Regions from separate parts of the Cytobacillus sp. Bva_UNVM-123 genome, predicted to be linked through region 1. Evidence: riboswitches for the same ligand, from Rfam matches in the RefSeq annotation. Region 1 holds a riboswitch; each other region holds the start of a gene.
The links. Region 1 has a riboswitch for S-adenosylmethionine ahead of metK (methionine adenosyltransferase). Riboswitches for the same ligand answer to the same signal wherever they lie in the genome.
Positions count from the first base shown of each region.

Region 2: linked by a shared signal. The riboswitch ahead of KDN24_RS06575 (methionine ABC transporter ATP-binding protein) and the one ahead of metK (methionine adenosyltransferase) in region 1 are both predicted to bind S-adenosylmethionine.
Region 3: linked by a shared signal. The riboswitch ahead of KDN24_RS24520 (homoserine dehydrogenase family protein) and the one ahead of metK (methionine adenosyltransferase) in region 1 are both predicted to bind S-adenosylmethionine.
Region 4: linked by a shared signal. The riboswitch ahead of metE (5-methyltetrahydropteroyltriglutamate--homocysteine S-methyltransferase) and the one ahead of metK (methionine adenosyltransferase) in region 1 are both predicted to bind S-adenosylmethionine.

Region 1 covers NZ_CM177772.1:3,951,036-3,958,754, reverse strand. Annotated here, with positions in the region: gene KDN24_RS20320 (alpha/beta hydrolase family protein) at 1-766, shown strand, start outside; gene pckA (phosphoenolpyruvate carboxykinase (ATP)) at 829-2,415, opposite strand; gene KDN24_RS20310 (thiol-disulfide oxidoreductase DCC family protein) at 2,614-2,988, shown strand; SAM riboswitch class I at 3,081-3,199, shown strand; gene metK (methionine adenosyltransferase) at 3,456-4,658, shown strand; gene KDN24_RS20300 (gamma carbonic anhydrase) at 5,481-5,999, opposite strand; gene KDN24_RS20295 (alpha/beta hydrolase) at 6,165-6,968, shown strand; gene tbcS (tetraprenyl-beta-curcumene synthase) at 7,070-7,719, shown strand, end outside.
Region 2 covers NZ_CM177772.1:1,374,221-1,381,939, forward strand. Annotated here, with positions in the region: gene KDN24_RS06565 (ABC transporter ATP-binding protein) at 1-607, shown strand, start outside; gene KDN24_RS06570 (phosphotransferase) at 823-1,695, shown strand; SAM riboswitch class I at 1,816-1,924, shown strand; gene KDN24_RS06575 (methionine ABC transporter ATP-binding protein) at 2,030-3,046, shown strand; gene KDN24_RS06580 (methionine ABC transporter permease) at 3,046-3,708, shown strand; gene KDN24_RS06585 (MetQ/NlpA family ABC transporter substrate-binding protein) at 4,025-4,897, shown strand; gene KDN24_RS06590 (M20 family metallopeptidase) at 4,899-6,107, shown strand; gene KDN24_RS06595 (S8 family serine peptidase) at 6,700-7,719, shown strand, end outside.
Region 3 covers NZ_CM177772.1:4,808,627-4,816,345, reverse strand. Annotated here, with positions in the region: partial or broken gene KDN24_RS24530 (ATP-binding protein) at 46-302, opposite strand; gene KDN24_RS24525 (hypothetical protein) at 1,188-2,324, shown strand; gene KDN24_RS24520 (homoserine dehydrogenase family protein) at 2,458-3,669, opposite strand; SAM riboswitch class I at 3,932-4,039, opposite strand; gene KDN24_RS24515 (N-acetylglucosamine kinase) at 4,301-5,290, opposite strand; gene argH (argininosuccinate lyase) at 5,283-6,806, opposite strand; gene KDN24_RS24505 (creatininase family protein) at 6,876-7,607, opposite strand; gene KDN24_RS24500 (ABC transporter permease) at 7,677-7,719, opposite strand, start outside.
Region 4 covers NZ_CM177772.1:304,619-312,337, forward strand. Annotated here, with positions in the region: gene KDN24_RS01585 (hypothetical protein) at 1-175, shown strand, start outside; gene oxdD (oxalate decarboxylase) at 377-1,573, shown strand; gene KDN24_RS01595 (GyrI-like domain-containing protein) at 1,680-2,156, shown strand; SAM riboswitch class I at 2,249-2,357, shown strand; cobalamin riboswitch at 2,469-2,661, shown strand; gene metE (5-methyltetrahydropteroyltriglutamate--homocysteine S-methyltransferase) at 2,817-5,114, shown strand; gene dut (dUTP diphosphatase) at 5,398-5,835, opposite strand; gene nrdF (class 1b ribonucleoside-diphosphate reductase subunit beta) at 6,015-7,019, opposite strand; gene nrdE (class 1b ribonucleoside-diphosphate reductase subunit alpha) at 7,007-7,719, opposite strand, start outside.

The DNA of each region.
Region 1 (7,719 bases):
TTTGATCATACATAAACAAAGGTTTCCTTCGCCAAATCCAAATATAGAATTATCAATCGTTACGTATTGGTCTAGCGGTTTAAAAGTAAAGGGGCTTCTCGCTGAACCGAAGGGTGACAACATTGTTGATGGCTTTCTATATTTGCGTGGTGGGATTAAAAATGTCGGTAAAGTTAGACCTGGTCGCATTGTTCAATTTGCTTCAGAAGGATTTATTGTATTTGCCCCATTTTATCGCGGGAATCAGGGTGGAGAAGGAAATGAAGATTTTGCTGGGGAGGATCGGCATGATGCGTTTTCGGCTTTTGAGCTTTTAAAATTACATCCGAGAGTAAAAAACATCCATATTTTTGGTTTTTCAAGAGGAGGAGTCATGGCATTGCTAACGGCGCTTGAGTTTCCAGAAGCAAAATCTCTCGTTACGTGGGGTGGGGTGAGTGATATGTTTCTTACATATGAGGAGCGGAAGGATTTACGGAGGATGATGAAGAGAGTGATTGGAGGAACACCAACAAAAGTACGTGAACAATACGAATACCGGACACCGCTTTTTCAAATAGAAAAGCTGCAAGTTCCAACCTTAATCATTCATGGGGTCAGAGATGACAATGTATCTGTCGAACATGCCTATCGCCTTGAAAACAGATTGAGGTCACTTGAGAAGAAAGTGGAGAGCTGGTATTTTCAAAGCTACACACATTATTTTCCACCCGGGATCAATCGAAGAATCGTAAAAGACTTAACCGCATGGATGCATAAAATATAAATAAAAAAAGTGCGTCTCTCGACAAAGAGACGCACTAGCTATTTAAGAAATTTCATAGCCGATTATGCAATCGGACCGCCTTTTTCGACAATAGCAGGAGAAACATCCGTGAATTTCTTAAAGTTTTCCCGGAATTTAGAAGCTAATTCTTTTGCTTTGACTTCATAAGCTTCTTGGCTAGCCCAAGTTTTGTTCGGCTGCAGTACTTCATCAGGTACACCTGGAACGTGTAATGGTATATCAAGACCGAAAATTTCGTCCTTTACAGTTTCGATATTATTTAGCTCGCCTTCTAGAGCTGATTGTACCATTGCACGAGTGTAAGGAAGTTTCATACGATTTCCAACTCCATATTCGCCACCAGTCCAGCCCGTGTTTACTAGAAAAACTCTTGAATTGTGTTCGTCGATTTTTTTGCCGAGCATTTCCGCATATTCTGTCGCTGCAAGCGGTAAGAATGGTGAACCAAAGCATGTTGAAAATGTTGCTTGTGGTGAAGTAATTCCACGTTCTGTACCAGCTAGCTTAGAAGTGTAACCACTTAAGAAATGGTACATAGCTTGCTCTTTCGTTAATTTTGCAATTGGAGGTAATACTCCAAATGCGTCAGCAGTTAAAAATATAATTGTATTTGGATGACCAGCAACACTTGGGTCAACAATATTGTCAATGGCTTGTAACGGATAAGCTGCTCGAGTGTTTTCCGTATAGGTGCTATCATCATAGTCAGCAATACGTGACTCATTATTAATGACTACATTTTCGAGAACAGAACCGAAGCGGATCGCATCGAAAATTTGTGGTTCTTTCTCGCGTGATAAATTAATGCATTTTGCATAGCAGCCACCTTCGATGTTAAATACACCATTTGGTGACCAGCCATGCTCATCATCACCAATTAAGCGGCGGTTCGGATCTGCTGATAAAGTAGTTTTTCCTGTTCCAGAAAGACCAAAGAATAAAGCAACATCTCCTTCTACACCTACGTTAGAAGAGCAATGCATAGATAAAACGCCTTTTTCTGGAAGTAAATAGTTCATAATGGAGAATATTGATTTTTTAATTTCTCCAGCATATTCTGTACCACCGATAAGCACTGTACGACGCTCAAACGAAACGATAATAAATGTTTCTGAAGCAGTTCCATCTACAGCAGGATCAGCTTTAAAATTAGGGGCAGAAATAACTGTGAATTGTGCCTCATGCTCTAATAATTCTTCATCAGTTGGACGAATGAATAGTTGATGAGCAAACAGGTTATGCCATGCATACTCATTAATGACTTGAATTGGCAAGCGGTATTTTTTATCAGCACCTGCAAATCCTTTAAAAACAAAAACTTCCTCTTTTTCTTTTAAATAATTTAAAACTTTATCATATAAGTTCGAAAAAATTTCCTCAGAAATTGGTTGGTTGACATTGCCCCAATCAATTCTATCCTTTGAAGAGGCTTCTTCTACGATGTATTTATCCTTAGGTGAGCGACCAGTATATTTTCCAGTGGTTGCACAAACAGCACCGGTTGAAGTGATAGAGCCTTCATTACGATTCAAAACTTTTTCAACTAGCTGTGGAACAGATAATTGAATATGAATATTATTTCCTATTAATAGTTCGGTTAGTTTATTGGAAATCCCTACAGAATTCATCTGATGAAAACCTTCCTTTATCCAGTTTATTTTCTAATGAATAATCTCGTGAATAGTATAACACATTCAGGTGATTAATCTATACTAATGGTGATTTTTTTTATCAAGAAAATGGATTTCTTTTTCTTGTATATAATATCATAATCACGATGGAAAATATGTTAAAATATATTATCGCATATGAACGGGACTGATTCTATGAAAACGCTCGCATTATACGACAATACATGCTCATTATGCAAGCAATCAAAACGAGTTTTTCAAAAGTTAGATTGGCTTCATCAAGTGAAGTGGGTTTCCCTACAGGAGTATGAACAAATGGAAGAGGGAGAATCCTTTAATAAGGTGGATTTGCGAAGAGAGCTTCACATTATCACTTCCAGAGGAAAAGTATTGAAAGGTTATAACGCAATCCGGTATTTATTCGTACTTTTTCCAGCTACAGCAATTGGAGGAGTGATTTTGTTTCTTCCTTTTACTCATTTACTTGGGAATCCAATTTACAAACGAATTGCTAAAAATAGACACCGATTTTTAAGAAAAAAATGCGATGATGGAAGTTGTTCATTATAATGCGCAAGTAACAAGAAAATACACGATTAATTTAAGAAACTTATTGACATCCTTTCATACTATACGTTATGATCATTTCTTGAACGGATACTCTCTTATCCCGAGCTGGCGGAGGGACAGGCCCTATGAAGCCCAGCAACCTGCTTTACGATTTTTATAGAGCAAAGGTGCTAAACCTGACGCAAGGACTTTGATCCTTGAACGATAAGAGTGAAAGGCGCGAATCGATTTGCTTTCAACCTTTTCACATTGATGGAAGGGTTTTTTTGTTGCAAAAAAGATGGACGGCTTTTGAAATGCACAATTTATGGGGTTGCTTATTACGATATCTGAAGAGGAGATTGACGGATATGATAATAAAAACTCCATGTTTATTTCATATTATTTAGGGAATGAGTTCCGTATCAAACCAAGATTGCTTTGTTAAAAAGGAATCTTACTCAATTTCTATCTAAGGAGGAAATCAGATGTCAAGAAACGTACGTTTGTTTACTTCTGAATCTGTTACTGAAGGTCATCCAGATAAAATTTGTGACCAAATTTCTGATGCAATTTTAGATGCGATTTTAGCTAAGGATGCCAATGCTCGAGTAGCTGCAGAAACGTCAGTAACAACGGGTCTTGTCCTAGTTGCAGGAGAAATCACTACATCTACGTATGTAGATATTCCAAAAATTGTTCGTGAAACAGTGAAAGAAATTGGCTATGATCGAGCAAAATACGGCTTTGATGCTGAAACTTGTGCAGTGTTAACATCTATTGATGAGCAATCAGTAGATATCGCTATGGGGGTTGACCAAGCACTAGAATCTCGTGAAGGTCAAATGAGTGATGAGGAAATTGAAGCAATCGGTGCAGGAGACCAAGGATTAATGTTTGGTTTTGCTTGTAACGAAACGAAAGAGCTTATGCCTCTTCCCATTTCAATGGCACATAAGTTAGCTCGCCGTCTGACAGAAGTGCGTAAAGAAGAGATCATTCCATATCTTCGCCCAGACGGAAAAACTCAAGTTACCGTTGAATATGATGAAAACAATAAGCCAGTTCGCATTGACACAATTGTTATCTCAACTCAACATCATCCAGAAATTACTTTAGAACAAATTCAAAGAGACTTGAAGGAACATGTCATTACTCCAGTTGTTCCACAAGAACTAATTGATGAAAATACAAAGTATTTTATTAACCCAACTGGTCGTTTCGTAATCGGTGGACCACAAGGAGATGCAGGTTTAACAGGCCGCAAAATCATCGTTGATACGTATGGTGGATATGCTCGCCATGGCGGTGGTGCATTCTCTGGGAAAGATCCAACAAAAGTTGACCGTTCTGCTGCCTATGCTGCTCGCTATGTGGCGAAAAACATCGTTGCTGCAGGCTTAGCAGATAAAGTAGAAGTTCAGCTTGCTTATGCAATTGGTGTTGCTCAACCAGTATCCATTTCTGTTGATACATTTGGAACAGGTGTCGTGAGAGAAGATATTCTAGTTGATGTCGTTCGTAAAAACTTTGATCTTCGTCCAGCAGGCATCATCAATATGCTTAACTTGCGCCGTCCGATTTATAGGCAAACAGCTGCTTATGGTCACTTTGGCCGCACGGATATTGAACTGCCTTGGGAAAAAATTGATAAAGCAGATGCATTGAAGGCGGCTGCTTTACAAAAATAAGATTAATAAAAAAGTGGGGGCTTCATTTTTATGAGGCTCTTATTTTTTATGTTGAAGCGAAGCGAAGTTCTTGGAAAAAGGAGTACTTGCGAAGATAAAGGTAACTAGGTTGCCAGAATAATTCTCAAAAAGAAGGAGTGTCGCGTAAACCAGGAATCAGAAAGCCGAACTAATTCCCGAAAATCAGTAGCACCGTGAAAACCGGGAATCAAGAAGCCAAACTAATTCCCAAAAATCAGTAGCACCGCTAATTTCGAGAATCAAGAAGCCAAACTAATTCCCAAAAATCAGTAGTACCGTGAAGATCGGGAATCAAGAAGCCAAACTAATTCCCAAAAATCAGTAGCACCGCAAAGATCGGGAATCAGTAAGCCAGACTAATTCCCGAAAATCAGCAGCACCGCTAATTTCGAGAATCAAGAACCCAAACTAATTCCCAAAAATCAGTAGCACCGTGAAGATCGGGAATCAAAAAGCCAAACTAATTCCCGAAAATCAGTAGCACCGCTAATTTCGGGAATCAAGAAGCCAAATTAATTCCCGAAAATCAGGAGCAACGTGAAGATCGGGAATCAAGAAGCCAAACTAATTCCCAAAAATCAGTAGCACCGCGAAAACCGGGAATCAGAAAGCAGGACTAATTCCCGAAAATTTGGAGGATCATGAAAATCGGGAATCAAGAAGCCAAACTAATTCCCGAAAAACAGGAGCACCGCGAAAATTGGGAATCAGAAAGCTAGACTAATTCCCAAAAATCAGGAGGATCATGAAAATCGGGAAACAAGCTACCAGACTTATTCCCGAAAGTATCAATACTCACAATCATTTCTCAATCTGCAATGATTTGTAATATTGTGCTTTTTCGGCGTATTCTCTGCTGATCCTTTTCATGTCTTCAATATCTTCAGCAGTTAATTCTCGAATGACTTTAGCTGGTCTGCCAAATGCAAGCGTATTGGGAGGGATTTTTTTCCCTTGTGGCACAAGACTGCCAGCACCAATAAATGCGCCCTCTCCAATTTCGGCTTGATCAAGTATAATGGAGCCCATGCCAATTAGTGCTTTTTTTCGGATGATGCAGCTATGTAAAATGACTTGATGACCGACAGTTACTTCGTCTTCGAGAATGAGTGGATTGTTTGGGCTTTGGTGAAGAACAGAGTTGTCTTGGATATTTACCTTTTTTCCGATGATTGTTGGCGCAACATCTCCTCTAATGACTGTATTGAACCAAACGCTAGACTCATCCCCAATTTCCACATTGCCTGTAATGGTTGCATAATCAGCAATAAAGGCAGATTTCGATATTTTTGGAAGTTCCCCTTTATATGGATAAATCACTTTTTAAAAAACATCCCTTCATTTAAAATAATAAATAAATTTTACCATAAAATAGTTGAGAGATAATATTTACGTAAATATTAGGTCGAAATATTGTGAAGAATAGATGTTTCTAGGCTATAATTTAAACAATATGGCTTAGGCATAAGGTTTAGGAGGAAAACTATGTGGAAATGGGAAGCTGAAGGAGAGGCTAAAGCAGTCATTGTCATCGTGCATGGCGCGATGGAGCATCACCGAAGGTACGGTTGGCTCATTGAAATGTGGCGATTGGCAGGATTTCATGTCATCATGGGCGATCTCCCAGGCCAAGGAATGACAACAAGATCAAGAAGGGGTCATATTGATTCTTTTGATGAGTATATTTTCGAGGTAAAGGATTGGATTCAAGCAGCTTATCAATTTGAACTGCCGGTATTTTTAATCGGGCATAGTATGGGAGGTTTAGTCGCCATTCGCCTTCTACAAGAAGAAAGGCTGAATTTAGCTGGGGTAATCCTTTCATCGCCATGTCTAGGATTAATGAAAAAACCATCCAAAATACTTGAGATCATTTCTCGAGGCTTAAATGTCATTACACCAAGCTTACGATTGGATTCAGGGATTTCTGTAGATTTGGCAACTCGCAATAAAGATGTTCGGGATGCAGACTCAAATGATACATTATATGTAACGAGAGTATCAGTGAGGTGGTATTGTGAACTTACGCATGCCATCAAGCTTGGGTTTGAACAGCTTGATCATATTCAAGATGTGCCATTGCTTGTTATGCAGGGAGGAGAAGATTTAATTGTTGATAAAAGAGCAGTAAATGACTGGTTTAATCTTGCTCCATTTTCTGAAAAACGATTTAAAGAATGGCCAAATTGCTATCATGAAATCTATAATGAGCCTGAAAGAGAAGAAGTGTTTGAATATACAAAGGACTTTGTGAACAGCCAATTAAAGGCGATTGGTTATATTATCTGATTTTGTAATGAAATAGAGCTATTCTGTGGAGAAAATTCGAGATTAGTTTCTCTTGGTGGATGGTAATTAGGGGTTACCTAATATAGTAGGAGTGAGTTTTTATGGGTGTACCTTCAATGCCTATTAGTTTAATGTCAAAAGTGTATACGAAAATACTTCCGATTGTTCATAAGGAATTATCCTATTGGAAAAAAAGAGCGGAAGCCATACCTGATCCGGAGCTGCGAAAACAAGCTTTAGCAAGCATTGAACATAAAACCTTTCATTGTGAAGGCGGCTCCATTATGGCTTTAACCGCCATTGAAAAATATCCACTTGCCATCAAATTCATCGTTGCTTATCAAACAATTAGTGACTATTTGGATAATTTATGTGATCGCAGCACTTCTTTAGATCCTGAGGATTTTGCTGCTCTCCATGAGTCAATGATGGATGCGTTAACGATTGATGCGATCCCGAAAAAGTATTACCGATTCCGAAGTGAACAAAATGATGGAGACTATTTAGCGGATTTAGCCGCTACTTGTCGAGAGGTACTGTCTGAGCTAAAAAATTATGAAAAAATTAAAGATTATTTACTTGAATTATGTAGTTATTATTGTGACTTACAAATTCATAAGCATGTGAAAGCGGAAGAGCGTGTCCCTCGTCTGCAAGACTGGTTTGATGAAAATAAAGAACAGATTCCTGAGATGGAATGGTATGAGTTCTCAGCCTGTTCTGGTTCAACTTTAGGCATTTTTTGCCTTGT
Region 2 (7,719 bases), 2.6 Mb from region 1:
CATCAATTTGTTATCAAGATTTTACGAGCTTGATAGCGGTTGTATTTTGCTTGATGGACATGATATTGCAAACATGAAAAAAGAAAGCTTGCGCTCACATCTTGGCTTTGTTTTGCAGGATACCTTTTTATTTCAAGGTACGGTTCGGGAAAATATTCGCTATGGGAGACTGGAGGCAACAGATGAAGAAATTGTTGCAGCAGCCAAGCTAGCCAATGCAGACTGGTTTATTATGAGGCTGCCAGATGGCTATGATACAGTTTTGAATCAAGATGGAAGTGGGATTAGTCAAGGGCAAAAGCAGCTATTGTCAATTGCGAGAGCCTTTCTTGCCAACCCATCAATTCTCATTTTAGATGAGGCCACAAGCAGTATTGATACGGTGACAGAATTGAAGATTCAAGAGGCATTGCAAGAATTAATGAAGGGGAGAACGAGCTTTGTAATTGCCCACCGTTTAAATACGATTCAAAATGCGGATAAAATTTTCGTTATTGAAAATGGGCAAATGATTGAATCAGGCAACCATGATTCACTTCTTAAAAAGAAGGGATTTTATTATCAATTACACGGAAAAGCTGTTACGAGCTTTGCTAGTGGGGGCTAAATTTTTTATTCTAGTAATTTATTCATTATGTACAAAGGAACTTACAATTATTTACTGTGTAAATATTTTTTACTCAGCTATTGAAAAAACTTTATCAAAAGTGTTTAGGCAAGATCAATTGGAACCATTAGCCTTATTTGGCGGGTAAAATTTTGGACACGTATAATATTTGAGATTTAACAAGTAGTGAGCAGAACATGGAAGGAAGAGTATTTTTGAAAAACTCTATTGGAATTGTGAATTGGATCGAAATAGATAAAGCTTTGGAGGATTTATTAATTCATGAGAATGCTTTAGTTATTCAACCGTTGGATCATGGTTTTGAAGCTGAGGTTATGAAGATTAGTTCAACTAAAGAGAGTTTTGTACTTAAAGTTTGGAATAAGAGTTCTAAACCTGATATTCATTTCCAATATCGATTATTACAGGTCCTATTTGAACGTGGAGTGCCAGTATCAAAACCATTGGGGTGGGGTGTAAATCCAAACGGAGATATGGTACTTTTAACAACATTTGATGGGGTATCAATACGTAAAGTGAATGAGAAGAATATGAAAGAGCTTGCAAAGATTCTATCGAGTATTCATCAAATTCTTGTTAAAGAAATTAGGGGTATTCATCTTCCAAAGTATGATTTTATTGACTACTTTTTTCCTAGGGTAAGAGAACACCAAGATATTTATCATGCACTAATCGTTCTTGTGCAAAATGCCCAAATAAAGAAAGAACATATTATCCATGGTGATTTCCATTTGAGAAACATTTTAGAGAAAAATGATAGATACACTGTTATAGATTGGACGAATGGACAATTAGGAGACCAGAGATATGATTTTGCCTGGTCGCTTATTTTGCAAAAAATCTATGTTTCAGATCGGGATGCGGATGTATTTCGCTCTACTTATCTATTAGATCATGCTATTCAACAGGAAGAACTTGAGATTTTCGAAGCAATAGCTTGTCTTAGATGGCTCTTGCTAAATAGGAGTGGTGGTGTACCAAAAGGTCTTAATCCAATAAAAAATGTTCGAAGTTTAATAGCAAATAATTTATTTTTAAAGTTAGTAAAATTTGATGAGTTAGTATAAATCCGTGAAAATCGAGTATTCCATTTTCAATAAAAACTTTAAAAAGAAAATGTTGACATATAATTTTTAAGGTATTATAGTATTGATTAAATCTTACGGACAATTAAATATGATGATTTCTTCTTATCCAGAGAGACTGAGGGACAGGCCCAATGAAGTCTCGGCAGCGGGTTTATTATTTAACACCGTGCCAATTCCTGCAAATGTGTTTACATTTGAAAGATGAGAAGGAAGTAGTTTCTTTTAATAGTTGGGACCTTCCTTTTTTTCTTATCGATAAGAGAAAAAGGAAGGTCCTTTTTGTTTATTTTTTATATTGGGAGTTGAGCAAGTAATGATTGAATTTCAGAATGTAGCGAAAACCTTTAAGTTTGGTGATCGCGAAGTAAATGCAGTTAAAGATGTATCTCTTTCAATTCAACAGGGGGAGATTTTTGGAATTATCGGATTTAGCGGTGCAGGGAAAAGCACATTATTGCGGCTGGTGAACTTATTGGAGAGCCCGACGTATGGCACTGTTCAAGTACAGGGAGTCGATATTAATTCGCTCACACAAAAAGAAGTGAGAAAGCTGAGAAGAAGAATTGGGATGATTTTTCAAAATTTCAATTTATTCTCCTCAAGAACGGTAGCTGGAAATGTAGCATATCCGCTAAAGCTGGCTGGGGTCCCGAAAAAAGAAATAAATCAAAGAGTGACAGATCTTCTTAGCTTCGTCGGTCTCACAGAAAAGGCAAATGATTATCCTGAACAATTATCTGGAGGACAAAAACAACGGGTTGGGATTGCAAGGGCGCTTGCTACCTCTCCTGATATATTAATTTGTGATGAGGCAACGTCAGCGCTAGATCCAGATACAACTGGAGAAATTCTTCGTCTTCTCAAAAAGGTAAACAAGGATTTAGGGATTACCATTTTGTTAATCACACATGAGATGCATGTCATTCAAGAAATATGTGACAGGGTAGCCGTAATGGAGAATGGAGAAGTTATTGAATTCAATTCAGTTTTTGATATTTTTACGAATCCACAGCATTTAACGACCCAACGGTTTATTCAATCGGTCCAGCAAGATCGACCATCGGCGTCTTTATTAGAGGAGTGGAGAAAAAAGGGAGGGGAAAATTTATATCGCGTTATTTTTAAAGGAGAAATAGCGAGCGACCCTGTACTTTCTCGTGTAACAAGAAAATTTGATGTAGATGTAAATATTGTCTACGGTTCTGTGCGAGAAATTCAGGAGAAGTTTTATGGAAACCTGCTTGTCTCATTTGAGGGACAGAGGGATAAAGTTTCTGACGTTCTTGCTGAGCTTAAGGATGTTGTAACTGTTGAGGAGGTGAAAATTTAATGAAAGTAGATTGGACGACTTTTTGGCCGCGTATTTTAGAATCTACAGGTGAAACGATTGTAATGGTCATCATGACTCTTATTTTTGGTTCAATTCTTGGTATAACGATAGGTTTACTTTTATTTGTGACACGAAAAGGAAATATATTGGAGAACAGATTTTTGTTCCAATTGCTAAACTTTTTGATTAATATGATTCGTCCCATTCCATTTATTATTTTTCTAGTGGCAATCAGCCCGTTAACAAGAGCAGTTATTGGAACGACGATCGGGACATGGGCCGCGATTTTTCCAATGACAATTGCTTCGTCATTTGGGATTGCGAGAGTAGTAGAGAACAACTTAGTTAGCATTGATCCTGGAGTAATTGAAGCGGCAAAGGCAATGGGGGCGAGTCCTTTACAAATTATTTTTACAGTATTGATTCCTGAGGCGCTTGGACCACTAATTTTGGGCTTAACGTTTGTCACAGTAAGCTTAATCGATTTTTCTGCGATGGCTGGAACAGTTGGCGGAGGCGGTTTAGGTCATATTGCGATGACATATGGCTATCAACGCTTTGATGGAAGTGTCATGCTTGTTACCGTTATGATTCTTATTATTCTCGTGCAAATTGCTCAGTGGATTGGGAATAAATTGTCAAGAAGAATTATGCGACGATGAGAGGGGAACTTGCCAAACAATGTTATTACTTTAAATTAGGCTCTATTAAAGGACAATGTTGATTTTTGCACCTGTTGATTGGAGTGGAAGGTGCGTGATTCCTCGAAAATGCATACGCATTTTCTTCGAGCGGTGCAAATTCACGGGAGCTTACTCAATGTCCTGCGGGAGGAAGGGACAAGGGTGACCCCGCAGGTGCGATAGCGCCGAGGAGGCTCCTCCCGGATCGCCCGCGATCGCTAAGCAACCTGGAGCGCAAATCAACAGCCATGTTTAACAGAACCTAAATTAAAAACAACGAAAAGGAGATGGAATGATGAAAAAGTGGTTTAGTATTTTATTAGTTTTAACAGCTGTTTGGGCATTGGCTGCCTGTGGATCTGATTCAGCCTCAGGCAATGCGGAAAAACCAGTAAAGGTAAAGATTGGGGTAACTGGAACAGATGGAGAAGTATGGCCGATTTTAAAGGAGAAAGCTAAAAAGGAAGGGATTGAAATTGAACTTGTTGAGTTCTCTGACTATACATTACCGAATCATGCATTAGCTAATAAAGAAATTGACATCAATTCTTTCCAGCATATTGCGTTTCTAACCCAGTTTAATAAAGAAAACAATGTTGATTTAGTTCCGATTGGCGCTACAGTTATTGCTCCGATGGGAATATATTCAGAAAAAGTGAAGGATGTAAGCGAAATTAAGGAAGGAGACAAAATTGCTATTCCGGATGATCCTTCAAACCAAGCTCGTGCCCTGAGATTATTAGAATCAGCTGGATTAATTAAATTAGCGGATGATTTTGGTCTCTTCGGTGACCCAAGTAAAATTGTTGAAAACCCGAAAAACTTAGATATATTGCCGATTGTTGCCCAACAAACACCACGTGTATTACCTGATGTTGTAGCATCTGTTATTAATAATGGTGTTGCTGGACAGGCTGGATTTGATCCAGTAAAGGATCCGATTTATCTTGAGGATTCGAACGATCCGAATGTCTTGCCTTACGTGAACATTTTTGCTGCACGAGCAGATGAGCAAGATAATAAAACCTATCAGAGAATTGTCGAGCTGTATCATGAAGAGGACGTAACGAAAGCAGTTGAAGCTGATACAAATGGAGGATCCATTGTTGTAGATTTATCAAAAGATGAGCTAATAAAACAAAGCAAAGGATTATTAGGGGGAGAGTAATATGAGCAAAACGTTATCGGGGATTGAATTAATACAGGAATCAATTGAAACGAATCAAGCTTTGTATATTAAAACGAGCCAGACGATTCATGCCAACCCAGAGATAGGGAATCAGGAGTTTTTTGCGAGCAAAAAGCATGTAGAAATCTTGACGAATGCTGAATTTAAAGTTGATACAGCTGTTGCTGGGCATGAAACCTCCTTTTATGCGGTGAAAGACAGTGGGAAACCTGGTCCAGCTATTGCTTTTCTTGCTGAGTATGACGCGCTTCCGGGCTTAGGGCATGCGTGCGGCCATAATATTATCGGGACGACGAGTGTAGCAGCTGCGATTGCTCTTTCTAAAACACTGGATGAAACTGGGGGGCGTGTTATCGTTTTAGGAACACCAGCTGAGGAAGGCGGTCCGAATGGCAGTGCGAAGGGCAGTTTTGTCGCGCATGGCTATTTAAAAGGAGTAGATGCCGCGTTAATGATTCATCCAGCTGGTAAAACTTCATTAACAGGTGAAACACTTGCTGTCGATCCGCTTGATTTTCATTTTTATGGGAAAGCTGCGCATGCATCAGGATCTCCTGAGGAGGGAATTAATGCATTAGACGCTGTTATCCAGCTTTTCGTCGGGATTAATGCCCTGCGCCAGCAGCTTCCTACAGATGTTCGAATTCATGGAATTATTACCCATAGTGGAGATGCGCCAAACATTATTCCTGAATATGCAGCAGCAAGATTTTTCATTCGTGCGGAATCATGGAAAAAGACGGAGGAAGTTTCGGCAAAAGTGCGTGCAATTGCTGAAGGTGCTACGCTTGCAACTGGTGCAACTGTGAAAATTGAACGATTCCAAAATGAAGTGAAGGATTTTGTGCTAAATCCCGTACTAGATCATCTTTTGAAAGAAGAGTTAGAGGCAGTAGGTGAAAAGGTTTGGACTGTTCGAGGAAAAGGCAAAGGTTCAACAGATGCTGGGAATATTAGCTATGAGGTTCCGACAGCACATCCGCATATTAAAATTGGTCCAGACGATCTAATTGGGCATACGAATGAATTTAGAGAAGCTGCCAAATCTCCAGAAGGTGATGCTGCTCTAATAAAAGGGGCGAAAGCACTTGCATCAGCTGGCTACCGCTTATTAAAAGACAGTGATCTTTTAAACGAAGTAAAAGCCGCTTTTGAGGAAGCGAAGGCAAAAAAAGCTGAGACACTTTAATAGTCGAGTCGAAAGAGTTAATCAATCTAAGATTTGACTATGAAGCTACTAAATAGAACAGCTTTAGGCTCATGGCTTCTGATAATCACCCATTGGGGCTGTCTGATGAGACAGCTCCTCTCCTAATTTTGAAAATATTTTATACGCTGCGAAGGACAATTTCAAATGGTGTTATTACTTGGGAGTATGAGCATTCTCATATTGTTCTTATTGAAATAACTATGACCTTCGGCCTGTTTATATCTAAAACGTTCTTAATTAAGAAAGTTTTTTGTATTATTGCTTTTATTTTCAGAATATTATTGTATAATTTAATTAAAATGTAATGAGTTTGCAGCCATTTCATTTTTTTTTACCTCTATCGTTCTTTATAAAGAACTTTAGAGAGGATAAGAGAAGTATAAAATTAAGCAAATTTAAAATAAAGGGGGTTGGAAAATTATAGAGCAAATCTTTTCACTGAACTAAAGAACAGCAATGAACAACCGCTCAATTATTTATTACTAGAGGGGATTACATAAAGGTTTAATACTTTGGTAAGTGAATAGATTAATAATATCCGCCTAATGGTGGAGTAGAGGAGGAAAGTTCATTGGGGAAAAGAAAGTTTACAAAACTGTTTAGTAGTCTTCTAGCATTTATTATGGTGCTTTCACTTGTTTTGCCAGTATCGGCACAAACAGAAAGTACGGAACTAACTGATTTCAAACAAGGGCATCAAAATGAAAGAAATTTGCAGTTAAAGGCGGCAATTGCTGAACAACTTGAAGCCACTGAAGGCTTGCCAAAGCTCCATAAAGATTTACAAGATATATCGGGCAATGAAGAAGTACCAGTAATTATTAGCTTATCCGAAAATCCAGTAGGATTAGAAAAAGGAATTAATAAATTAAAAGGAAGTCAATTTACAAGTGCACAAGAAAGGATAGTTAAAGATAGAGTCATTCAACAACAGGCAGCTGTTACGAGAGATATGAAATTAAAAGGGATTTCCTTTGAAAAAGGATTTTCATTTGATACGGTTTTAAATGGCTTTGCGGCTAAGGTGAAAGCGTCTGATCTTAAAAAGCTTCTTGAAATTAAAGGAGTTGCTTTAGTCGAGCCAGACACAACTGTTTATGCGCTGGAAGACCCGAAGTCACCAGATTTCTCGTCAGATCTTGAAAAGATTGAAAAAAATGATGAATTTGAAGCAGCCATGAACACAAGCATTTCATTCCTTGGCATTGAAAAGCTGTGGAAGGAAGGCTATAAAGGAAAAGGCATTAAAGTGGCTGTACTTGATACAGGAATTGACCCAGACCACCCGGAATTTGCAGGAATCTACAAAGGTGGCAAGAACTTTATTCCAAATAGCTCAATGTATGCTCGCGAACGCGCTGATAACGACGCTAGAGAAACATCACCGAAAGAGCGTCCAGCTAGCCAGCCGGAGTTTAATGATAAAGGAAGAGCATTTTACACATCCCATGGGACACATGTAGCTGGTACGATTGCAGCAATCGGAGCAAATCAATATGGTATCAAAGGGATTGCCCCTGAAGTGGATCTCTATGCTTATCGTGTACTTGGCGCATATGGCAGTGGCTCCAATTCTGGTATCATCAAAGCG
Region 3 (7,719 bases), 860 kb from region 1:
TCGCAAGTGAAAATGGATCCATTTAGTAATTAAAAATTTTTTCACTTATAATTGGCCTTTTTCAATCATTTCTTTCGTTTCATAAATACGATAGGAATTGCCCACCATATTTATCACATGTGCTCTGTGTGTCAAACGATCAGTTAATGCAGCTGTTAAAACTGGATCATAGAAAACTTCCTCCCAGCGGTCAAATGACAGGTTACTAGTTATTATTGTAGATGCCCTTCCAGCACGTAAAGAGAGGTGTGAGAATAATAACTCTGCAACTTATCAAACGATATGTAACCTAGCTCGTTGCTTGAAAAGGAGTACCTATCTCATATCCTCACGAAAAAATTTGTAACAATAAATATAAAAAGGGTGCCATTTTTTGCACTATCGCCAATTTTTTATATCGGAAACTGTTAATTAGCTTGGTTTTCTGGCGGATTTTTCTAACTTCGAAAGTATATTAAGTTCTTATGAGAGTAGCCAGTTTAGTAGAATAGTTCTAATGACCAAAAAGGATCCAATCACCATATCTATTGTTCGATAGAATGACTCTAATGGCCAAAAAAGTATCAATCACCGAATCCATTAACCGATAGCGCACTCCTAATGACTAAAAAAGCTTCGATAATCATATCATCTATCCGATAGAATGAGTCTAATGACCAAAAAGCAACAACTGTAGAGTCTGAATTGTCATTTTCCTACAATTTATTTGATTTCAGTACTCCCACTTAGTAGGATTAAATTTCACGAACTGAGTGATTTGCTCGAACAAGAAGCAAAGGGTCTAACAATCAATTAATGCCGGCAAGCTTTACTTTTGTTTTGTCATTGGAACTGACTGCAAGGTGTAATACTATAAGTCATTTCACATTTAACTCTAATATATGAAATGGTGTGGGCATCATTTTCCTCTATCAATACTAAATCCCAATTTGGGTTTAATATATAACGAACAAAAAAACTATTAAACTCTTGTATATTTCTTTATATAGAATTATAATATCTTTAATGTTCTTAAAAAAGAACAATTTCTTACTAAGAATGGATAATTCAAAGCCTACATAAATAATAAGGGGGAAATTTAGTATAAATTCTTCTAAGCAAAATACTATGAAGTATTGGAAAGAAACACTCGACTATTTAATTTTAAAAAACTAGTGAAGTGAAACTGAAAAAAGGAGGATGACGATGTGGAATCATCACCTTTTAGAAATGGTGAGGGCCCGAAGAGACAGAACAGACTGAAAACTTTTATTTACGGTATAGTTGTTGCAGTGTTAATTATTAGCGGAATTAACCTGATTACCCCTGCATATGGACGATTTTTTTCTCCTCAAGAGGATAAAATAGACGTTCAAGCCTGCTTTATTTTTCCAAAAACTATTGAGGAACATAAGGAGCAAACAGATAAGCTTCGGTGGGAAGCCGAGGATTTAATGGATGAACTAATAGGGAAAATATCAGAGCTAGAAATAACGGAAATGAACGAGAGAATGGAGGAATTGGAGAAATCCTCAAACGAAACTCATATTCCTGATTCGAGTGGTGAAAACCAGATAGATTCTTCAACAATTGAAGGTCTTCGAGCTTTACAAAGTGCTCTACAAGCTGAAATATCTGCAATCGAAAGCACCATTACAGCCAATGAACAAAGAATTTCTGATTTAGAGAACGCGATTACAGAGCTGGAAAGCTTAATATCCGCTATAGAAAATGTAATTGAAAATGATATTCAAGCCGTTAAGATGCAAGTTGATCAAAAGCTAGAGGAAATTCTCGAACTTATTCAATATATTGAAGAAATAAAGGACCGTGCAATGGAAGAATGTAATTACGATCCACTATTTTTCTCGGAAAGACTAGCCCAAATGGATTTTAATAAGCAAGTAACTGAAAATCTTCTACAGAAGCTTGAAGAAGAACACGCCCAATTAACAGAACAAATCCAGAAGTTTTCCGATCAAGTAACCGCAATGAAAGTTAGCATTACAAGTATTCAGTCTGAAAATGAGAGCCTTGCAGGACAAATAAGTGGACTAATGAACCAGATAGCTTCAATTGATCAATTAATTGAAGATTTAGCAGAACAAATTCGGATTGCTGAGGAAAAGAAAAAGCTAGAAGAACATGAAAAATTAATGGAAGAACTAAGAAAGCTAGAAGAGGAAATCAGGATCGATGAAGAAATAAAGCAGCGTGAGAAGGAAAAAGAAAAAGAACGAGAAAACAAGGGGTCAGAGAAATCAAATGAACTTGGGGAAGAGAGTAACGAACAAGAAGAATATAATACCGATGAAAGAGAAATGACTGAGATGGATCAAGAATAAGTTACGAAAAAGATGGAAGAGCCAATTGATTTTAGTTGATTGGCTCTTCTTCCTATTATCTGATTGTTAACGTTGTTCTTGCTTTCAGCGTATTTCTGGATGCCCTTCATCATCTTGAAAGGTTACCGATCATTTAAGCCTTTAATAAAGCTCGAGGCGAATTAGAAATGTCCCCAACAATTTGATATACCTGCACATTCGGTAAATGCACTGCATACAAAGTTTCTTCCGGTGCTCGAACGATTAAAACGTTCGGATGTATTCTTTCAATTACTTCAATGGGAGTAGGCAGAACAGAAGCATTCACTTCTCCTCCAATCGCCCAATAAGACACACTAGATGTTTCGTTCTCTACTATTTTTTGCTCAGGGTAGGTTGGAGGTATACAATCTCTGTTTATATGAACAAAATCCTCAATAATGGCACTTGCAGTTGGGAACATGCCTGCTCCCGGCCCTTGAAGACTAATATTGCCGACTATATCTCCATCGATGGAAACAGCATTTTGAACACCCTCAACATGGTAAAAAGGATGCTGTTCACTTACAAGCACAGGTTTCACACTGCAACGTATGCCGTTAACCGTCCGTTCAATCGATGCGACATGTTTAAAGCGAAATCCTAAAGAAGTAAAGACCTCGATTTGCTCAATCGTAATTCCTCGTATACCTTCTCTAATAGATTGATCCCAGTCTGGGGTTAATCCGAAAGCAACCTCACTTAAAATGACCGCTTTATAGAAAGCATCATAGCCTTCCACATCATTCGTCGGGTCTGCTTCCGCATAACCTTTTTCCTGTGCCAGCTTTAAGGCTGCCGAAAATGATACATTTTCTTCTCTCATCTTCGTCAAAATAAAATTTGAAGTTCCATTAAGGATTCCTTGAATTTTCTCGATATTATTCACATTTAATAATTGCTTGAGCGTCTGGATGACAGGTATTCCGCCCGCAACCGTCGCCTCAAAACTAAGAGAAACACCATGAGCAACGGCTAATTGCTTCAAGTTCTTCCCGTAATGGGCAAACATCTCCTTGTTCGCCGTTATGACATGGCAGCCTCTTATTATTGCCTGCGTCAAATATGTAAAACAAGGCATTTTGCCGACAATCGCATCAATAACAACATCAAGCTTTTCGAGTGTAATAATTTTCTCGAAGTCATCAGTTAACAGAACATTTGGATCAGGTTGCTGATGCTTTTCTAAATTTTTCACGAGAATTCCAACGACCTTCACTTCTTTTCCAAAAAGAGCTTGAAGCTTTTCCTGATGTGACTGAATCGTACGATATACACCTTTCCCAACTGTTCCGTAACCTAATAATGCAATATGAATGGCTGACATTTTTTCATTCCTCCTGTTTTTTTGTCTATAAAATAAATGGATGATCCACTTGTGCAGAGCGGGTTATGAACCGGACTGTGCATTTTTATAGCAAACACAGTATTTAACGAAAGGCTTTGTTAAAGAATAATGTTGATTTTTGCACCTGTTGATTGGAGCGGAAATCAACAGCCATGTTTAACAGAGCCAAACGAAAAACAAAAACCCCCTCTGCATGAAAGACAGAAGGGGAAGGAGCATGAAAGAAAGAATCCGTTCCACCTTCTCATCTTCGGAATATTGAATATTCCTCTGAAATTGGCACCGTGCAAAATATATGCTGGTTGCCGAGGCTTCACAGGGTCAGTCCCTCCACCTCTCTTGATAAGAAGATTAGCAATTATGAAATTATTTTTATCATATCTTTTAAAAACGTGGAAGTCAATACTGGAATTTCATTATGACCAAATCGACCCAAAACCTCCCATCATCGCCATAAGCGGTTGAAGTTCAAGTAGTAGAAATAATTATAATGAGCTGAAGGAATTGCTGAAGCTGAACTCAGATCGAGTAACGATCAATTAAATGAAGGGACGAAGGATCAAGTTCCACGTACCTAAACTTGGACAAGAAACCTGACCGTAACGTCCCTTTACAATGCCAGCCCCCGCTTAATAATAAATCGAATGGGCTTTTCATCAGTATGTAAAATGCTCACTTTATCGACTTCTTTCTGTAAGCAATCCAATACTTTCTCTTTCACATAGTGATTATTTTGAAGGACCCCGCCCTGAAGGAGGAGTTGAAATTCCTTCTGCGCAATTCCAGCCTTCTCAATCGTTGCTTCCAATAGAAGGGTGAGCTCAGCTGCGGCTCTATCTAAAATGGTTTTACAAACTTCATCGCCCATTTTATAAGCTTCCTCAACTGAAGTTGTTAGGGCGCTTACATCGTCAACACTATAGGCTGGACTATATACCCAGCTATAAAGATCATCAACCTTTTCAAAACCAAATTTCTTCAAGATTAACGCTAATAAAATCGTTTCTTTTTCTCGTCCATCCTTCATTTTCAAAACAGAACGGATCGCTTCTTTTCCAATCCAATAACCACTGCCTTCATCGCCAACCCGATAGCCCCATCCACCTGTTCGGAAGAAATTCCCTTCGCCATCATGTGCAAAAACGATCGATCCTGTTCCAGAGATTAATAGGGCACCTGCTTTATTTTGGGTAGCACCTAGTAAAGCAGACAAGCAATCATTCTCAACTAATAGTGTTTCATATGTTATTCCGATCTCAGCAAGAGTTTTGATAACTATCTCACGTACGACGGATTCGTCATTAGTTGTATCAATCCCGGCAAGGGCAAAAACTATTTTTTTGAAATGGATGGGCTTATCATTCGCTAAAGTCTTATCAAACAAATCATCCGTCTCTTTTGTAAAAACGCCCGTATTCAATAGCGCTTCACGTATCGAAGCAACAAGTGTCGCTACAGCCGTTTCTCTCCCAACAACTTGATAATTCGAAGCACCCGCTCTTCCTTCTCCGATTAATAGACCTTCTTGATCTGTAATGACTGCTTGTGTCTTCGTCCCTCCACCGTCAATAGCAAGAAGATGAAAAGACTGATTAGTCATCGCCGATCGTCCAATCTTCAATGATAGTCGCTACTTGTTCCTTTGCTGAGCGCAAAACTAGCTGTTTATCATCTACCCAATTAATCAAGTCTGACTGTTCATGAAGACGATCTTGAATGGTTTCTGTTATTCTACATGGACTTGGGCCACCTTGGATGGAGCGGATGCGAATAAAGTATTCTGGACTTAGACATTCCTTTAGTTCTGCTTCTGTTAAAGATGAAGCTTTTCCAACAATTTGTTCTGACTGCTTGTTTAATAGATCGAGTGTTAGCGCCTCTAAAGATTTATTTCCGCTTCTCATAAGCTCCTTAACGGTAGAGCTTACAACATGATGGGCTTGGCGGAACGAAAGCTTATCTACTCTTACGATCGTATCAGCTAGCTCTGTTACATTTGCAAAGCTTTCTTTCGCGCGTTTCAACAGGTTCTCTTTATCTACTTCCATCGTTAATAACACAGAGGAAAGGAGGTCATAGACACCACCTAATGTTTCCATCGCCTTCCAAATATATGGCTGCATATCATCCTCAGTATCGACGATATCTCCAAATGGGGTGTTATGTACCATTAGAAGAACGGTTTGGCAATTACCCGTGACACTCGATAAAAGCGCACGCATATGTTCAATTGAAACAGGGTTTCTTTTTTGTGGCATGATGGAGCTAATTTGTACATAAGGGGCAGAAAGGATAAAGGCTCCGAATTCCTGTGTACCCCATAATAGAAAGTCTTGGATGGAGCGCCCTAAATTTATGGCTGATAGCTGGACAGCGGTAGCAACCTCAGCTATATAATCAGCTCCCGCAACGGCATCCCAAGCATTGTCAATCATTCCTTCAAATCCTAACAGTTCCTTTACACGTTCCCGATTGATGGCAAAACCTGAAGTTGTAAGTGCTGCAGCTCCCATACTGCTGCGATTAACCGTTTTGTATGCAGCTTGTAGTCGCTGAATATCGCGCGAAAGCATATCTGTCATAGCATTGAAATAATGTGCTAATGTCGTTGGCTGTGCTTGTTGTGTATGGGTATAACCAATCATGATGGTCTCTTTATGTTCATCAGAAAGCGCAATAAGAGCCTCTCTTAACTTTAATGCTTTATTTAATAGAGTTAAAATTCTTCTGCGAAGCGTCATTCGATAAATGGCAATGCCCATATCATTTCGACTGCGGGCAATATGCAAATTCCCAGCTATATCACCAGCATCCGCAATTAAGTTATGTTCAACTTGAAAAAATAAATCTTCAAATTGAGGATTATAGTTACCCGTTTTTAATTCTTCAACATTTAAGTTGGCAACTGCTTTCGCAATTTTTTTAGCTTCGTTTTTCTCAACTAACCCTTCTTCAACGAGCATAATTAAATGGGCAAAATGAATGTCAACCATGGAGTCAAGAAAATTTTGCTTTGCCTCGTTATATGCAGGTTCTAGCACCATAGATGTATACGTTTTTGAGGGGAAGTGTAAACCTTCCTTCTCGATAATTTTTTCTTTAAGTGAAGTTTTCAATTGCAATCAATCCTTTCTTGCAAATTTAATGCCCATGCAGAGGTTAGTCATCTACTAACTTATCTACACTTACTGCTCTAACCAGCTTTTGATTAATTCATTCATGTTTTTAGTTGCTTGTTCAACAATCCTTTTTCCTTTTTCCACTGAAGTTTGTTGAATGCATCCTGTATAGCCATCCCATGATTTCGGTGTGCCCTCTACGAGAATGTAAGGATAGCTCGAAAGAGGGGGTGTTTCTTTATATTCCACATCAATGGGCTCCACATGTACTAGATCGGTACGGAATGCTTTAACAGCTGACATTTCATAGGGGCCTCCATGTCCTCTTCCCTTCGTATTCTTAAAACCAATTTCACTAGCTGCCCCGATGTCTACCATTTGCCACCAATTAATGAGCAAGAAGCTGCTATTGTGATGAAGGCCAGTTACATACTCTGCAACCGTTCTTGCCATACCCATATTTCCATCGTGTGCATTTAGAAGCACAATATGATCGATTCCTTGATTGATAATCCCTAAAACTACATCAATTAAATATTCCTGAATGATAGTGGGTCTAATCGAAATGGTTCCTGAATATTTAGATGTTTTTCCTGGACAAGCGGTGTAAGGGATAGTAGGAAAAACGATTCCCCCTAAGCTCTCATCAATTTGTTCTGCAAATCCATCCGCTAAAATAATATCGGTTCCTAAAGGGGAGTGAGAGCCATGATATTCAAAGCTGCCTAATGGTATAACAGCAAATTTGGCATTTCCCAATACGTTCAAATCTCTTCCATGGATTTCGTAAGCCTTCAATGAAATTCCCTCCCTTTAACATAGTTAGCCATGACTTTATTCTCGAATGTCTTCCTAGAGGGAAGGAGCTTACATGACAGCACTTGTCTTCCCATCTGTTAATTTCTGAGAA
Region 4 (7,719 bases), 1.5 Mb from region 1:
GTTAAATGGACAACAATCCCACTATTTAAACTATAATCGTTTTGTGGCATTAAAAGGCGGTAAGATTAAAATTATTCCAGTTAGTTATAAGGAAAGAAATCAGGAATACATTCATACTAATGAAATAATCGAACTAGACTTAGACGAAAAGATAAGAGAACAGGAAGGAAATTAACTGCTGTGAATGGAATAACTTTACTTTAGTGGTTTACTATCATTTCAGTGCTGACTCATAGGCACTGATTTTTTTATATTTGTCACAATTTGATTTGTAAAAAACTTAGTTTCCAATAGGCACAGTAACCATTCTAAGCCCAAGTCATACACTATGAAAAAGAATTTTCCCTCAATAATCCCTTAAAAGAGGAGCGTAGTGATGAAAAACCGAACAATGAATCAAGCAACTGGGAATGTGCCTCAACCGATCCGAAGTGATGGAGCCGGAGGGGTTGACTCCGGACCGCGGAATATTATGCGGGATCTTCAAAATCCAAATATGCTCGTCCCGCCAATTACAGATGCAGGCTTGCTCCCGAACCTGAAATTTTCATTCTCAGATACTTCTATGAAATTAGATCACGGGGGATGGTCTCGCGAGATCACCATAAGGGAACTTCCTATCGCCACAACCCTTGCAGGAGTAAATATGAGTTTAACGGCTGGCGGAGTACGTGAACTCCATTGGCATAAACAAGCAGAATGGTCTTATATGCTGTTAGGTCGGGCGCGTATAACTGCAGTTGACCAGCAAGGTCGAAATTTCATCGCCGACGTTGGCCCAGGCGATCTTTGGTATTTTCCTCCAGGTATCCCACATTCGATTCAAGGGTTGGAACATTGTGAATTTCTGCTTGTCTTCGATGATGGCAACTTTTCTGATCTTTCTACCTTATCCATTTCTGATTGGTTAGCACATACCCCAAAAGATGCTCTGTCTGCCAATTTCGGAGTACCAGAGAGTGCTTTTAACTCCATTCCTTCTGAACAAGTATATATCTATCAGGGGGAGGTGCCAGGTACATTGGAAAATCAAGAAGTCCAGTCACCTTACGGAGAAGTTCCTTTAACTTTCAAGCATGAGCTGTTGAAACAAACACCAATGAAAACGCCTGGTGGTAGTGTTCGAATTGTGGACTCCTCTAACTTTCCGATATCAAAAACAATCGCTGCAGCTCTCGTTGAGATTGAACCAGGTGCAATGAGAGAACTTCATTGGCATCCTAATAAAGACGAGTGGCAGTATTATTTGACCGGAGAAGGGCGAATGACTGTGTTTGCTGGAAATGGTGCGGCGCGTACTTTTGATTACAGAGCTGGTGATGTCGGATATGTACCATTTGCTACTGGACACTATATTCAAAACACCGGTAATGAAACATTATGGTTTTTAGAGATGTTTAAAAGCAACCGCTTTGAAGACGTGTCTCTGAATCAATGGATGGCATTAACTCCTAAAGAATTAGTTAAGAGTAACTTGAATATTGGATCAGAATTAATAGACTCACTACGCAAGGAGAAATGGCCTGTTGTTAAATATCCCGGGTTTTCCTACTATCCAAAAAAAGATAAATAAACTGGACTTTATTCCAAAATATTCAATTTTATCAATTTTGTAGAAGGATTTCATAAGTATTTGTCAAATGTCCCTATTAGAACAAAATAGAATGGGGGAGAAACAAATGGAAACGCTGATTATTGAAAAAGAATCATTTAAAGTAATAGGAATGACATTAGAAACGCTTCTTAGTGATGAACGAGAACAGAGAAACATCCCAACATTATTTGAAGCATTCATCAAACGTATTCCAGAGATTAAAAACAGGCTCAATGACAACTCGATTGGTATTTTTATAGACCCTCCCAATTATAATTATAAGACGGACAAGTTTAAGTGGATATCAGGGGTTGAAGTTTCAAGTGTCAATGATATTCCCGACGGCATGGAATCTTTCATATTTCAAGCAAATACCTACGCACGCACAACCTATATCGGTCCTAGAGATAAAGCCTATACGGCATATGATCATTTATACAATTGGGTTAAGGGATCAGAATATGAATTAGCTGACACTTACGGTATTGAATATTATCAGCAAAGTCATGATGATAATCACACTGTCATGGATTTGATGTTCCCGATTCGAAAAAATAGTTGATTTAAAGCTTAATTCTTTAAAACTCTTTTGACAGCATTCGCTTATCATGCTAATATGATTATCAAATTCAAAAAATTATAAAATATTAAAAACTCTTATTCAGAGAGGCGGAGGGACTGGCCCTATGAAGCCCGGCAACCATTTAACGATTTGTTAAAAAGGTGCTAATTCCTGCAAAGCATATGCTTTGACAAATAAGAGAGTAATCCATAGGTGATGAAGACCTCTCTATTTTTAAATAGGGGGGTTTTTAGTCTTTTGAAAGACATAAACTAAGAGATTGTCTTGCTTCAATGCTTTTCTTATTAAAATTTCATACAAAATGCTTCAGGTGCTGTGTGAATCATTTACTCAGCTTAAAAGGGAAGACCGGTGAAATTCCGGCACGGTCCCGCCACTGTTATGGGGAGCAACTTATCATTTGACCACTGTTTCATATTGAAATGGGAAGGGATAAGAAGCAATGAACCTAAGTCAGGAGACCTGCCTGTTGTATGCGCTTGTACCTACGGATGTATAGGGGGGAGTGAGGAATACATGTTGAGAAAAACAAAAGGTCTCAACTCTAGTTAGCATGTGTATGAATCTCTCTTTTCTATTTGAAAAGGGAGATTTTTTGTTGAGGACGAAAATACAAACGGATAAGGAGTGGAAAATTATATGAATAAAGTAAAAAGCTCGAATGTAGGTTATCCAAGAATTGGTGAAAAACGCGAATGGAAAAAAGCGCTTGAACAGTTTTGGGCAGGTAAATTGGAAAAAGAGGTTTTCTTAAAACAAATGGAGGAGATTCGCTTGCAGCATCTTCAGAAGCAAGCGGTTCAGGGCATTGATTTGATCCCAGTTGGAGATTTTAGCTTATATGACCATGTACTTGATACAGCTGTTATGTTTGGCTTAGTCCCGAAGCGCTTTGAATACGGCGGAGGTAAAGTATCGCTTGAAACATATTTTGATATAGCTAGAGGGACTAAAGGTGCGGTTGCAGCTGAAATGACAAAATGGTTTAACACAAACTATCACTATATTGTTCCAGAACTTAACGAAGCAGTTCCTACTCTTGTCGAAAACCGTCCACTTCAATTTTATAAAGAGGCGAAACAAAAACTTAATATTGATGGAAAGCCTGTTATGTTAGGACCTTTAACATTTGTAAAACTTTCAAAGGGCTATGAGGAGAGTGAATTGGAAAAAGTTGTAAATCAATTTGTCCCTCTTTATGCGGACATTTTACGCGAATTACAACAAGAGGGAGTCGAATGGGTACAAATCGATGAACCGATTTTAGCAACTACGATTTCAAAAGAAGAGGTTGCATTCTGCCATAATATTTATCAAGCATTGCATGAAGCAGCACCAAAAATAAAGGTGATTTTGCAAACGTACTTTGAGAGCATCGAACATTATGAAGATATTACTTCACTTCCTGTACAAGGAATTGGACTTGATTTTGTACATGATTCTGGTCAGAATCTTGCTGCTTTGAAAAAGTATGGTTTTCCGAAAGATAAGATACTTGCTGCTGGAGTTGTTGACGGGCGTAATATATGGCGTGCAAATCTTGATGATAGGTTCTCTATTCTTACGGAGATTGCAGAGGTCGTTTCAAAAGATCAACTCATTGTACAGCCCTCATCAAGCCTACTTCATGTGCCTGTAACAACAAAAAACGAAGAAGCGCTGGGGGAGATTTTAACAGATGCATTAGCTTTTGCTGATGAAAAATTGCATGAAATTGTTGTACTTACAAAAGGACTGAACAAAGGGAAAGAAACGATACAGGTAGACATTGCTACGAGTATAGAATCGATTGAAGCATTAAATCATTCATCCGTTCGAAACAATAAAGAAGTTCAGGAGGCTATCCACAAACTGCATACGTATAATGCGGAGCGGCAAGAACTGTTTAGCGTACGTCAAGGATTGCAGGAGGAGGCCTTTCAATTGCCACTTCTCCCCACTACAACAATTGGAAGCTTCCCACAAACACAAGAAGTCAGAAAACAGCGTTTAAAATGGCGGAAAGGCGAGCTAAATGCTGCAGACTATGAGAAATATATAAAAGCAGAAATAAAAAAATGGATTGAAATTCAAGAAGAACTTGGTCTCGATGTGTTTGTACATGGAGAATTTGAACGTACAGACATGGTTGAATATTTCGGTGAGAAATTAGCGGGCTTTCAATTTACGAAATTCGGTTGGGTACAGTCATATGGTTCACGATGTGTGAAGCCGCCGCTTATATATGGTGACGTGTCCTATCAAGAACCAATGACAGTCGAAGAAACTGTATATGCCCAATCCTTAACAGACAAACCTGTAAAGGGAATGCTGACAGGTCCAATTACCATCTTAAACTGGTCGTTTGTACGCGATGATATTCCACGTTTTGAAGTAGCAAATCAAATTGCGCTTGCGCTTCGACAAGAAGTTGAAACACTTGAGAAAAATGGAATCCGTATGATTCAAGTCGATGAACCAGCCATTCGTGAAGGGCTGCCTTTAAAATATGAGAAGCAAAAAGACTATCTTGATTCTGCAGTTTATGCGTTCAAACTGGCAACAACGTCTGTCAAAAACGATACACAAATTCATACCCATATGTGTTATTCAGACTTTAAAAATATTATCAATGCTATCAAAGCGCTCGATGCCGATGTCATTTCAATTGAAACATCAAGAAGTCACGGGGAATTAATTCATGCCTTTGAAGAAAATACATATGACAAAGGGATCGGTCTTGGTGTCTATGATATTCATAGTCCACGTGTCCCACAGCTTGAAGAGCTGACAAGAAGCATTGATCGTGCCCTTCAAGTACTGGATCCGAGGCTATTCTGGATCAATCCTGATTGTGGTTTAAAAACACGGGGTATTGATGAGACGGTTGCAGCACTAAAGGTAATGGTTGAAGCGGCAAGGCAAACAAGAGACAAGCTGCTTGTGAAAAAGGGATAGGGATCTAGGGAAGGAAATCTGCTTTTTTGGAAATCCATAATTAAATGGAGTGATCATGATGGAACAAGCTTTTTCAGTAGAACGCTCAAGAACAATCCAGACAAAACTAGTTCTTCCACCAAATACTAATCGGCTCCTGGACGTAAGGAGCTTAGAAAAAATAGAGCGATGATTCGATAGGATAGCAGAAAGCTTGAACAAAGAGAAAGAGCAGTTTTGAGTGTGATCAAAACATGCTCTTTCCACCATTCCTACCCAATTAAAATGTTCAAAGGAATCCCTTTTATTTTGTACCACTCGCACCAAATCCGGATTCCCCTCGTACAGATTGAGATAATTCATTTACTTCTGTAAGCTGAATGAATGGAACCATTTGAATAACGATTTGAGCTAAACGCATAGATTTCTCGATTACAAAAGTTTCTTTTCCGTGATTAATCATAATAACGCCAATTTCTCCTCGATATCCTTCATCGATCGTCCCAGGGCTATTCAGTACCGTCACACTATGTTTTAGAGCTAGACCACTTCTAGGGCGTATTTGTGCTTCCGTTCCTTTTGGCAATTCTATTTGCAGCCCTGTTTGAATTAATCTTGATTCTCCAGGTGGGATCTCAACCATTTCAATTGAATACAGATCCATTCCCGCATCCCCTGGATTTGCTTGCAAAGGAAGCTTTGCATCAGCATGAATTCTCTTGATTTTTACTTCTAAGTTCATGTTGCTTCTCCCTATCTAATCAATTTCTCTCTAATAAATTTCGTCTTGACGAAATTGCGCCCAGATTTTATCGAGCTTGCTCGATAAACTTCCTTTGAAAATCTGAGGCATCCGCCGGAGGCTTTAACTTTATTCAGCATGAGCTTGGACACCCACTAAATTAGATACTCAATTCGCATTCATCTCTCACTTACATTGTTAAGAGAATTCTGCTGAAGAAAGTTAAAATTAAAGGTGTCATCTGTTATAGGAGCTACTTTTGCTTTCGAGTAAGTAGCGCCCTTTTGTGAAAAGAAATCATATGTCGAGCCTTCATTGCGAATGCCATTCATAACAATTGGATTAATCTCTTCCTCTGGAAACATTTGCTCGAAGCCGACATTCATTAACGCTTTATTTGCGTTATAGCGGACATATGCTTTAACCTCTGGTGACAAGCCTGTTTCAGCATATACATCATCAGTATATAACATTTCATTTTGATACAGATCGAGTAATAGTTCATAGCCCCATACTTTCAATTCATCCTGCTTTTCCTTCGTAAATTCCTTGAAAATATTTTGCGCAAAAAAACCAACAGCCACACCATGGATCGATTCATCTCGCAAAATAAGCGAAATAACCTCTGCGCTATTACGCAGGAACCCTTGTCCACCTAAATATAGTGGGTAGAAAAACCCTGAGTAAAACAAGAAGGATTCAAGCATGACAGACGAAAATAATGCTTTCCATAAGCTTTCCGGATTTCCTTCTTCAATACTGTTATAAACATCGCCAATTTTTTTTGATTTGTATTGCAAATACTCATTTTTCTTTACCCAGTCAAAAAGCTCATCAATTTCATTGTTCGTACAAAGTGTCGTAAAGATATAGGAGTAGGATTTCGCATGAATCGCTTCAAAGGCTGCAAAAACTGTGAAAACAGCCTTTTCCTGTAAATCAGGTGCATAATCAGCAATATGATTCATGCCAATATTTGTTTGAACTGTATCAAGTAATGTCAACCCAGCAAGAACTTTTTTATACGTATCCTGGTGTTCAAAGCTTTGCCACTGTTTAACGTCTTTGCTTACGGCAATTTCCTCTGGGAACCAAATTTGCTTCCATTGCTGATCCCAAAACACTTGAGCAAGTTCACTTGTTGGCTTATTCCAGTTGACCGCCTCATAGGTTAAATTTGACATGCTACGCACTCCTCTAATGTTTGTAATCGTTGACGAACATAATAAACTGACTTAATGCCCTTCATCCAAGCATAAATATAAATTTTCGCCAGTTGCTCGGTTGTCCAATTGTCAGTGACATAAAGCGTCATCGAAATTCCTTGATCGACATGTTTTTGGGCAGCAGCATATAAATCAATCAAATCATATGGATTAACGTCGTAAGCTTCTACATATAAATGTGTATTATCATTTGTTAAATGGGGCATTGGATAGATCGTGCGACTGTCAGCATAATCACGGATTTCAACACGCTCCGTACAAGGAGCAATGGAAGCAGTACAGCTACGTATATAGGAAATACTGCCCGTTGGCGCTATCGCTAAACGGTATGAATGAAATAAGCCATATTGCATGATATCTTCCTTTAATGTCTGCCACATCTTTTGAGTGATGAGTGGTATATTACCGAGTGCTTTTATCACAACAGGTGCTAGTTCTTGGTCCATTTTATTCACATATGAATCAAAATAAATTCCTGATGCATAATCACTATCCTCAAAGCGATAGAATGATTTGCCGCGTTCTTTAGCAATTTCCATTGATGTTTTCAGTGAATAATAGTTCATTGCTTCCATAAAGCAGTCGATAAATGCAATTGATTCCTTTGAACCGTATAGAATTCCTTGTGACACAAGATGTCCGTGTAAATTCATCACAC